DNA from 3 places in the Rahnella sp. RFA10(1/100) genome. Region 3 is predicted to be linked to each of the others. Evidence: riboswitches for the same ligand, from Rfam matches in the RefSeq annotation. Region 3 holds a riboswitch; each other region holds the start of a gene.
What was found. A riboswitch is a leader RNA that binds a small molecule or an ion and turns the genes downstream of it on or off. The one in region 3 is predicted to bind thiamine pyrophosphate.
Positions count from the first base shown of each region.

Region 1: linked by a shared signal. The riboswitch ahead of thiC (phosphomethylpyrimidine synthase ThiC) and the one ahead of thiB (thiamine ABC transporter substrate binding subunit) in region 3 are both predicted to bind thiamine pyrophosphate.
Region 2: linked by a shared signal. The riboswitch ahead of thiM (hydroxyethylthiazole kinase) and the one ahead of thiB (thiamine ABC transporter substrate binding subunit) in region 3 are both predicted to bind thiamine pyrophosphate.

Region 1 is NZ_SEWR01000016.1:7,407-10,614, reverse strand. Features, by position in the region: gene thiC (phosphomethylpyrimidine synthase ThiC) at 1-1,640, opposite strand, end outside; TPP riboswitch at 1,787-1,913, opposite strand; gene rsd (sigma D regulator) at 1,999-2,514, opposite strand; gene nudC (NAD(+) diphosphatase) at 2,613-3,208, shown strand, end outside.
Region 2 is NZ_SEWR01000002.1:10,520-13,727, reverse strand. Features, by position in the region: gene ETV65_RS06800 (hypothetical protein) at 1-258, shown strand, start outside; gene thiD (bifunctional hydroxymethylpyrimidine kinase/phosphomethylpyrimidine kinase) at 266-1,066, opposite strand; gene thiM (hydroxyethylthiazole kinase) at 1,053-1,871, opposite strand; TPP riboswitch at 1,906-2,004, opposite strand; gene ETV65_RS06785 (GNAT family N-acetyltransferase) at 2,158-2,592, shown strand; gene ETV65_RS06780 (DUF3313 domain-containing protein) at 2,731-3,208, shown strand, end outside.
Region 3 is NZ_SEWR01000003.1:518,640-521,847, forward strand. Features, by position in the region: gene sgrR (HTH-type transcriptional regulator SgrR) at 1-875, shown strand, start outside; TPP riboswitch at 916-1,145, shown strand; gene thiB (thiamine ABC transporter substrate binding subunit) at 1,189-2,172, shown strand; gene thiP (thiamine/thiamine pyrophosphate ABC transporter permease ThiP) at 2,148-3,208, shown strand, end outside.

The DNA.
Region 1 (3,208 bases), on a different contig from region 3:
TTGTCACGGATTTGGGCGCCGGGATGTCCTTTCGCTAAATCGGCGGCATGTGCTGCGATTTTGTAGGTGATGAGACCCTGCTTAACGTCTTCTTTGTTAGGCAGGCCGAGATGCTCTTTTGGCGTGACATAACAGAGCATGGCGCAACCGAACCAGCCAATCATTGCGGCACCAATACCGGACGTGAAATGGTCATAACCCGGCGCGATATCGGTAGTCAGCGGGCCGAGGGTATAGAAGGGCGCTTCGTGGCAATGTTCGAGTTCTTCGGTCATATTGCGGCGGATCATCTGCATCGGCACATGTCCCGGTCCTTCGATCATGACCTGAACATCATATTCCCAGGCGATTTTGGTCAGTTCACCTAATGTACGTAATTCGGCAAATTGCGCTTCGTCGTTGGCATCCTGAATGGAGCCAGGCCGCAGGCCGTCGCCCAGTGACAGCGAGACATCATAGGCGGCACAGATTTCGCAAATTTCGCGGAAATGCTCATACAGGAAACTTTCTTGATGATGTGAAAGGCACCATTTCGCCATGATCGAACCGCCGCGGGACACAATCCCGGTCAGGCGTTTGGCGGTCATCGGCACGTAACGCAGCAATACCCCAGCGTGTATGGTGAAGTAATCGACACCTTGTTCGGCCTGTTCCAGCAACGTATCGCGAAACATTTCCCAGTTCAGGTCTTCGGCCACGCCGTTGACTTTTTCCAGTGCCTGATAAATCGGCACGGTACCAATAGGTACCGGACTGTTACGCAGGATCCACTCACGGGTTTCATGTATATAACGGCCGGTGGAGAGATCCATCACGGTATCCGCGCCCCAGCGTGTCGACCATACCAGTTTCTCGACTTCTTCTTCGATAGAAGACGTCACCGCCGAGTTGCCGATGTTGGCGTTCACTTTCACCAGGAAATTGCGTCCGATGATCATCGGCTCTGATTCAGGATGGTTAATATTGGCGGGAATAATCGCGCGACCGGCAGCGACTTCCTGTCTTACAAACTCTGCGGTGATATTGGCGGGCAGATGCGCACCAAAGCTTTCGCCGGGATGTTGCTGACGCAGAACGTCACCGCGGATCCGTTCACGCCCCATATTTTCGCGAACGGCGATAAATTCCATCTCAGGCGTGATGATGCCTTTGCGGGCGTAATGCAGTTGTGTGACATTTTTACCCGCAATGGCTTTGCGCGGGCGGGGCAGGTGTTCGAAGCGGAGGTGGTCCAGCCCTTCATCCGCCAGTCGCTGCTGGGTAAAACCGGAACTGACCTGCGGGAGTTCCTCCGTGTCCGCCCGCGCGTTTATCCAGCGGGCGCGTAATTTTTCCAGGCCGGTATGCACGTCGATAACTGCCGACGGATCGCCGTAAGGCCCGGCGGTATCATAAACAGGAATCGCTTCATTTTCTTCGAATTGTGGATTGTCTTTGCCGCCGCCGACCAGCGTCGGGCTGAGCTGGATTTCACGCATCGGTACGCGGATATCATGGCGGTCAGTTTCAAGATAAATACGGCGGGAATTGGGAAAAGCTTCACCCTGCAGACTGTCGATAAACGACTGCGCCTGCGCCCGTTGTTCACGGCGGTTTGAAGGTGTCTTTGTAGAAACAACAGTTTTTTGAGTACTCGACATAGCAAATTCCTTGTGTTGTTTTGCGTAGTAAAAACGTGGCAAAAACGTGATGGAAAATTGCTTGTCTGGAGGTTTACGGCAGGAGTAAAAATGGGCGATGGAGCGCAGGCGGCCTGATGCAGGCAGATGCCAGATTACGCTGAACGCATAACATTACTCTTGTTCCCTTCGCGGGTACTAACCCGATCAGGTTCCGCGGATCCCGAATTAACGGTCTCAGCCTGGCGTAATCTTCGCGAGAAAATTATGCGCTAGGCACTCCGACAAGAAGCCTCAATATAGGAGGCGTTTTTTGAAACTACAACTAAAACTATTACTAAAATCACAAATCTTAGCCGGATTTTAGTAGGGCAAAGTCTTAAACCGGTCTGGCGAGATGTTCTTCATTTTCAGGTGGCTTTACTGCCTGACTGCTGCGATCAAAAGCGAGAATAATTAATTGATCTTCCAGCTGAAAACGCGCATCTAACGCTTCACCTATATCGGATAATGCATAATGAAATGCGAAAGCATTGTCATCATCAATATCATTTTCAGTGTAACTATCATGGAAAGCCATGATAGTTTCAGTATTCAGTTCCAGTGCAGGATAGATTTTTGCAGCCTGCAATTTTATCGGGCTATTCGCACCTTCAACTTCATCAATGATCCGCTGATACAGATGGAAATGACCGGCAGACAGATAGTCCACCAGGTTATGGCAAAAGTTATCCAGCGCTTTTTCATTGAGAGGGGTATGTTTTTCTTTATTGGGCTTGAGGCCGACCAACGTGCAGTACGAAACCAGCAGCTCTTTGCGTGCGTGCAGCCATTGATCCACTAACGCATTATTGCCACCAACGCGTTGGGTCAGTCTTTCCAGACGATTTAGCATGGTTGACTCCGTGAGCGATAAAGACGTAACTAAAAGTTACTAACAGGTGAATATCCCCCTCAGATTGTCAGTCCCGATGAGGTTATGCAACAACAATTATGGAATTACAGATTACCGAGCAACACAATGGCTGGTGGGTCATCAGCCAGGACGGCAAGCTATGGCTGCCTGAGGGCGAACTGCCATTTGGCAGCGCCACACAATTTTCTCTGACCGGTAAAACGGCGCGACAGATCGGCGAATGGCAGGGTGAACCTGTCTGGCTGATTCGTCAGGCGATGCCAAACCATATGTTTTCCGCCCGTCAGTTGCTGGATCAGGATCGTGGATTATTCCAGCTGGTCGGGCGCGGTGTACAGCTGTCTGAATTTTATCGATCTCATCAGTTCTGCGGCTACTGCGGGCATGCAATGCATGTCAGCAAAACCGAGTGGGCTGCACTCTGCGGGCACTGCCGCGAACGCTATTATCCGCAGATTGCACCCTGCATTATTGTCGCCATCCGTAAGGGGGATGAGATTTTGCTGGCACAGCATGTCCGGCATCGTAATGGCATTCACACGGTTCTGGCGGGTTTTGTTGAAGTCGGAGAAACCCTGGAGGAAACCGTGGCACGCGAAGTCCTGGAAGAAAGTAATATTCGTGTGAAAAACGTCCGTTATGTCAGTTCTCAGCCCTGGCCGTTCCCCAATTC
Region 2 (3,208 bases), on a different contig from region 3:
TTGCACGGGCAGTTTATTGGCCGACGCAGCGGCGAACAGGCGGCATTGCTGCTGTCATGGAAAGACGAAGAGAACGACGATATTGCCAGCTATCTGTTTGAACGGATGTCAGCGGACAAAATTCGCGTGATGCTGCGCCCGCGTAAAGAAGAAAAATTCTATCCGCTGAACCCGTTTGATGCCGTGCATTTGCAACAGGCACTGACGAAATTCCGTCAGGCTGAACAGGCGCTGAGTGAAACCCTGCGCCTCGCATAATCTGTGGTTACCACCAGCGGTGGAAATGATGTACCGGCCCGATGCCGTGACCGACGTCAAGTGAATCGGCCTGCATCAGCGCCTGCTGTAAATAGTCTTTGGCTTCACGCACAGCACCGGCCCAGTGTTGATGACGCGGACGTAAAGCGGCCAGCGCGGCCGACAGCGTACAACCTGTGCCGTGAGTATGTCGGGTATTCACGCGCGGCGCAGTAAACCGCTCGCGGGAACCCGGTGTAAACAGCCAGTCAGGGCTTTCCTCATCGCTCAGATGCCCCCCTTTCATCAGCACTGCGCCACATCCCATCGCCAGCAGTGCTTCTCCCTGCTCACGCATTTCGGTTTCGTTCACTGCGACCGCACATTCCAGTAACGCCGCCGCTTCCGGCAGGTTTGGCGTAATCATCGAAGCCTGCGGGATCAGCAAACGGCGCACCGCATCAACGGCTTCCGGCAGCAGCAAAGGATCGCCACTTTTCGCCAGCATCACGGTATCCAGCACCACAAACGGTGGCTGATAATGCCGGATCCGCTCCGCCACCGCTTCCACAATCTGGCTGTTTGCCAGCATGCCAATTTTGGTACTGTCGATCCGCACATCGCTCAGTACGGAATCAAGCTGTGCTGAAACAAACCCTGGCTCAATGTTATAGACCGACTGCACACCACGGGTATTTTGGGCTACCAGCGCGGTGATCACACTGGTACCGTACGCGCCAAGCGCCGAAAAGGTTTTTAAATCCGCCTGGATCCCTGCCCCGCCACTCGGATCAGTGCCTGCAATCGTCAGTGCATTAATACGTTTCATTATCTGCCTCGCCGTTCAGCCATTCTTCGCCCATTAAATACAGATTATCGAGGAATTCAGGCGTGAAACTGCCCGGCCCTTTCACGGCCATACAGGCGCGTTCGCCCGCGCAGGACATCACCCGACAGGCGGCGGCCACGTTATCCAGACGATCGCCCGGCAAAGCCGCAAAGGCGGCTACTACTGCGGATAGTGCGCATCCTGTTCCCACCACTCGGGTCATCATCGGGTGCCCGCCAGCCACAGCCCAACTGCGCTGGCCGTCGGTGACATAATCGGTTTCACCGGTGACAGCCACGACTGCGCCGGTCTCACGCGCCAGTTGCTGTGCGGCAGGTAAAGCAGAAAAGGAATCATCGCCGCTGTCAACGCCGCGCCCGGACGCACTGACGCCGCTGAGGGCCAGGATTTCGGAGGCATTGCCGCGGATTGCTGCGGGTTTAAGTGTGATGAGTTCACGACAGAATTCTGTACGCCAGTTCAGGCCGCCGACGGCAACCGGATCCAGTACCCAGGGCTTTCCGGCCTGACTGCCTGCCTGAATGGCCGCCAGCATTGCCTGCGCATGGGGATGTGTCAGCGTACCGACATTGACCAGCAGGGCATCGGCGATGGCACTAAATTGTGCCGCTTCGGCGGGATCAACCACCATCGCAGGAGATGCGCCCAGCGCCAGCAGGACGTTGGCGGTAAAAGATTGCACCACGTCATTGGTCAGGCAGTGAACCAGCGGCGCTGCAAAGCGAAGTTGTTTCAGAGAAGTGGCGGCTAAAGCGCCGGGAATGTAGGTAGGTCGGGTATTCATAAGTCTCCCTACCGGCGCTCAAGAAGGCGGTATCAGGAGAGATACCTGACTTCCCTACGCTGGCATAATCCAGATCAGGTAATACGGGTAAAATCTCAGCCCTGCTTTGCAGCGGGCACCCCGAGTCAAGGGAGCATTATTGGCGGCGGAGGTCAGAAGATCAATCAGCAAATGCGTTAAAAAACCAATCAGTGAAGCTTATTGAACTCATTCCGCTTCACTGGCAGTATCTGGGCACAGACCTGAATAACATACGTTGATGAAAAACTTCCTCAGGAGTCAATGCTTGCCCTCAACAATGACTGTACGCCCTTATCAAGAAGCCGACCGCCCGTTTTTACGTACGCTCTATCTGGCCTCGCGCAAGCACACCTGGACATGGCTGGAAGACGATTTTCAGCTGGAAGATTTTGACCGGGCAGTGCTCGGCGAGACAATACTGGTCGCAGAACGTGACGGACATTTACTGGGATTCGCCTCAATTTTCACTCAGGAAAATTTTTTGCATAACCTGTTTGTTGATCCGCAGTATCAGGGAACCGGTGCAGGTTCGGCATTGCTTCACGCTGCTGAAGAAACCTTTACCCGTCAGGGATCGCTGAAATGTTTAGCCAAGAGTAAAAATGCCGTCGCTTTTTATCTGTCAAAAGGCTGGACCATCATCTCTGCGGGGGACAGCCCAAAAGGTGAATACTATTTATTTCATTCACCAAAGAAATAATTGAGAAGAAAATGATTATCCCGAAAAACCTTATTTTCGTGGTTCTGACGAATATCATTTTTTCTTTGTCGTTAAGAGGTTAAATTCCGCAGCAGTGCTATACATACGATGGCTTCCTTAAAAATTTCGAGGGTATGAATGAAAACAATGAAACTGATGCAGATTGCTGCAGTGACCGGTGCGCTGTTCCTGGCCGGTTGTACCAGCCATATTACCCAGACAGAAAAATACTCCGGTTTTTTAGGTGATTATTCCGGTCTGAAGGAAGTCAAAACTGCATCAGGTAATCCGGTGCTGCGCTGGATAGATCCTGCTTTCAAAAAAGCCAATTATTCTTATATCAAATACGAACCGATTAAATTCTATCCGGAACCTCAGCCAACGGAACAAATCGACAAAGCTACCTTGCAGGGGGTGCTGGATTACGCCAACAGCCGCATGAAACCGGCACTGGCAGAGCGCATGCCACTGACAGATCACGCAGGGCCGCGCACACTGATTTTCAAAGGTGCGATCACCGGTGTGAACACCTCGGCAGAGGGTTTGCAGTTCTATGAAGTCATCCCGGTCGCGCTGGTTATTGCGGGTACTGAAACCGCCACAGGCCATCGTACGC
Region 3 (3,208 bases):
GCCATCCGGTCGGCACCGGTCCTTACGCCGTGGTACGTAATATTAAAACGCAGCTGCGCATCCGCGCCTTTGACGATTATTTTGGCTTCCGGGCGCTTATTGATGAAGTGAATATCTGGGTACTACCGGAACTGAGTGAAGAGCTGGTGCATTCCGGCGTGCAGCTTCAGGCCGATGAATCCGGCAAAAGCGAGCTGGAAAGCCGCCTTGAAGAAGGCTGCTATTTCCTGCTTTTTGACCAGCGCTCACCGGTCGGACAATCAGAAGAAACACGCCAGTGGTTGTGCGATTTACTCAATCCCATCGCTCTGCTGAATAATGCGGAACCCATTTATCAGCGCTACTGGTCCCCGGCGTACGGCCTTTTGCCGCGATGGCATCATAAAGCGCCGCAGCCGCGTCCGCCCAGACCGCAAAATCTGACGCAGATAACACTGACATTTTACGGCGAGCACTCCGAACATCAGGCCATTTGTAATGCGCTGAAACCGCTGCTGGTGGCTGAAGGTATCGAACTGATTACTCAGGTAGTGGATTACGCAGTCTGGCACCGCGGCGACGCTAAAAGTGATGTATGGCTCGGCAGTGCCAACTTCACCCTGCCGCTGGAGTTTTCATTATTCGCGCATTTCTACGAATTGCCACTGGCCAGGCATTGCTTCAGCGAAGAGATGAACGACGATGCCGCGCAGTGGCACGCAGGGAACTTATCGATGGCGACATGGAGTCAGAAACAGACGGTCAGCCATCAGATCCACCCGCTGTTCCATCACTGGCTGGTATTGCAGGGTCAACGCAGTATGCGCGGCGTGCGCATGAATACCCTCGGCTGGTTCGACTTTAAATCCGCCTGGTTTGCGCCACCTGACAGTTAATCGGACTATCGCATCGCGCCGTTAATCACTAGAATGACATCCGTTCTCAACGGGGTGCCCGACTTGTTAAAGCAGCGATGTAAACGCCGCGAGCAAGTGTTCAGCCGGTGAAGGCCAGCGCGGAGAAAGCAGAGCGTACACAAAGTACGTGAGCATTTCGAGCACTGCCCGACGCCGGATCAACACCTGCGCAGCAAGTTTGGCTGAGATATAGACCCGTCGAACCTGATCCGGTTGATACCGGCGGAGGGATTTGAGACTGCGCGATGCTCACTCAAAATCCTTTGCCCTTTCATTTTTTTGGAGCGCAAAGTTGAAAAAATTATTGTCCTGCTTGCTGTTACTTTCTGCACCTGCATTGGCTGCAAAACCTGTTCTGACGGTATACACCTACGATTCTTTCTCTGCCGACTGGGGCCCCGGTCCGGCCATTAAAAAGGCCTTTGAGGCGCAATGCGGCTGTGAACTGAAATACGTGGCGCTGGAAGATGGCGTATCTTTGCTGAACCGTCTGCGGATGGAAGGTAAAAACAGCAAAGCTGATGTCGTCCTCGGTCTGGATAACAACCTGCTGCAGGCGGCAGAACAAACCGGTTTATTTGCCAAAGCGCCGAAAACCAGCGCCACACTGACAGTGCCGGGTGGCTGGAATGACAGCACGTTCGTGCCTTACGATTACGGCTATTTCGCGTTCGTCTATGACAAAAATAAACTCAAGAACCCGCCAAAAAGCCTTGATGAGCTGATTAACAGCGACCAGAAATGGAAAGTTATTTATGAGGATCCGCGCACCAGCACGCCGGGTCTGGGCCTGATGCTGTGGATGCAAAAAGTTTATGGCGACAAAGCCCCGCTAGCCTGGCAAAAACTGGCGAAGAAAACCGTTACCGTCACCAAAGGCTGGAGCGAGGCTTACGGTTTATTCCTCAAAGGCGAAAGCGATCTGGTACTGAGCTACACCACCTCTCCGGCATACCATATTGTTGAAGAGAAGAAAGATAACTACGCCGCAGCGGACTTCACTGAAGGTCATTATATGCAGGTTGAAGTTGCAGGGCAGCTGGCAAACAGCAGGCAACCTAAACTGGCTGAACAGTTCATGAAGTTCGTCACCACGGAAGATTTCCAGAAAGTGATCCCGACCGGCAACTGGATGTATCCGGTCGTGAATACGCCGCTGCCTGACGCCTTTAAACAGCTGACCGTGCCAGCGAAATCCCTGCAATACAGCGCACAGGATGTCGCCACTCACCGCAGCCAGTGGATTCAGGCATGGCAGAACGCCGTCAGCCGTTGATCCCGCGCTGGCTGTGGCCGGGGGTCATCGCGTCGCTGGCTATGTTGCTGGTGGCCGCACTGGCCTTAGGCTCTCTGTGGCGTCATGCGCCACAGATGAGCGGCCCCGCCCTCTGGCAGGATCCTTATCTCTGGCACGTGATCCGCTTCACCTTCTGGCAGGCGCTGCTTTCAGCGCTATGCTCAGTGCTGCCGGCCATTTTGCTGGCCCGCACGTTGTTCCGTCGCCGTTTTCCCGGCCGCCAGCTGTTATTGCGCTTATGCGCGATGACGCTGGTATTGCCAGTTTTGGTGGCGGTGTTTGGCATTCTCAGTGTCTACGGCAGGCAGGGCTGGCTGGCGCAGATTTGCGGCTGGCTGGGCATGGATTATCATTTCTCGCCCTATGGATTACAGGGGATTTTGCTGGCGCACGTGTTTTTCAATCTGCCGCTGGCGACCCGTCTTTTAGTGCAGGCACTGGAAAATATCGCTGTTGAACAGCGCCAGCTGGCCGCCCAACTGGGCATGAATGTCTGGCAGCAATTCCGCTTCGTGGAATGGCCCGCGTTGCGCCGGCAGATTTTCCCCGCTGCCGCCTTAATTTTTATGCTGTGTTTCGCCAGCTTCGCCACCGTCCTTTCCCTGGGCGGCGGTCCGCAGGCGACGACCATTGAACTCGCCATTTATCAGGCGCTGAGCTACGACTACGATTTAAGCCGCGCGGCTAGCCTGGCGCTGATCCAGCTATTTTGTTGTCTGGCCCTGGTATTGCTCAGTCAGAAACTCAGTCAGGCGTTGCCGGTCGGGCAAACGCATTCTCAGCGCTGGCGTAATCCCGACGATTCCTGGCCGCGCCGCATCGCCGATGCCGTGCTGATTGGCCTCGCGTTGCTGCTGATCCTGCCGCCGTTACTCGCCGTGATTACTGATGGCGTAAACCGGGCAGCCGTGGGTGTTTTGCAGCAACCCGCACTCTGGCAGGCATTATGGACATCAGTACGTATCGCGCTGGGCAGCGGATTATTGTGTGTGCTGCTGACCATGATGCTGCTGTG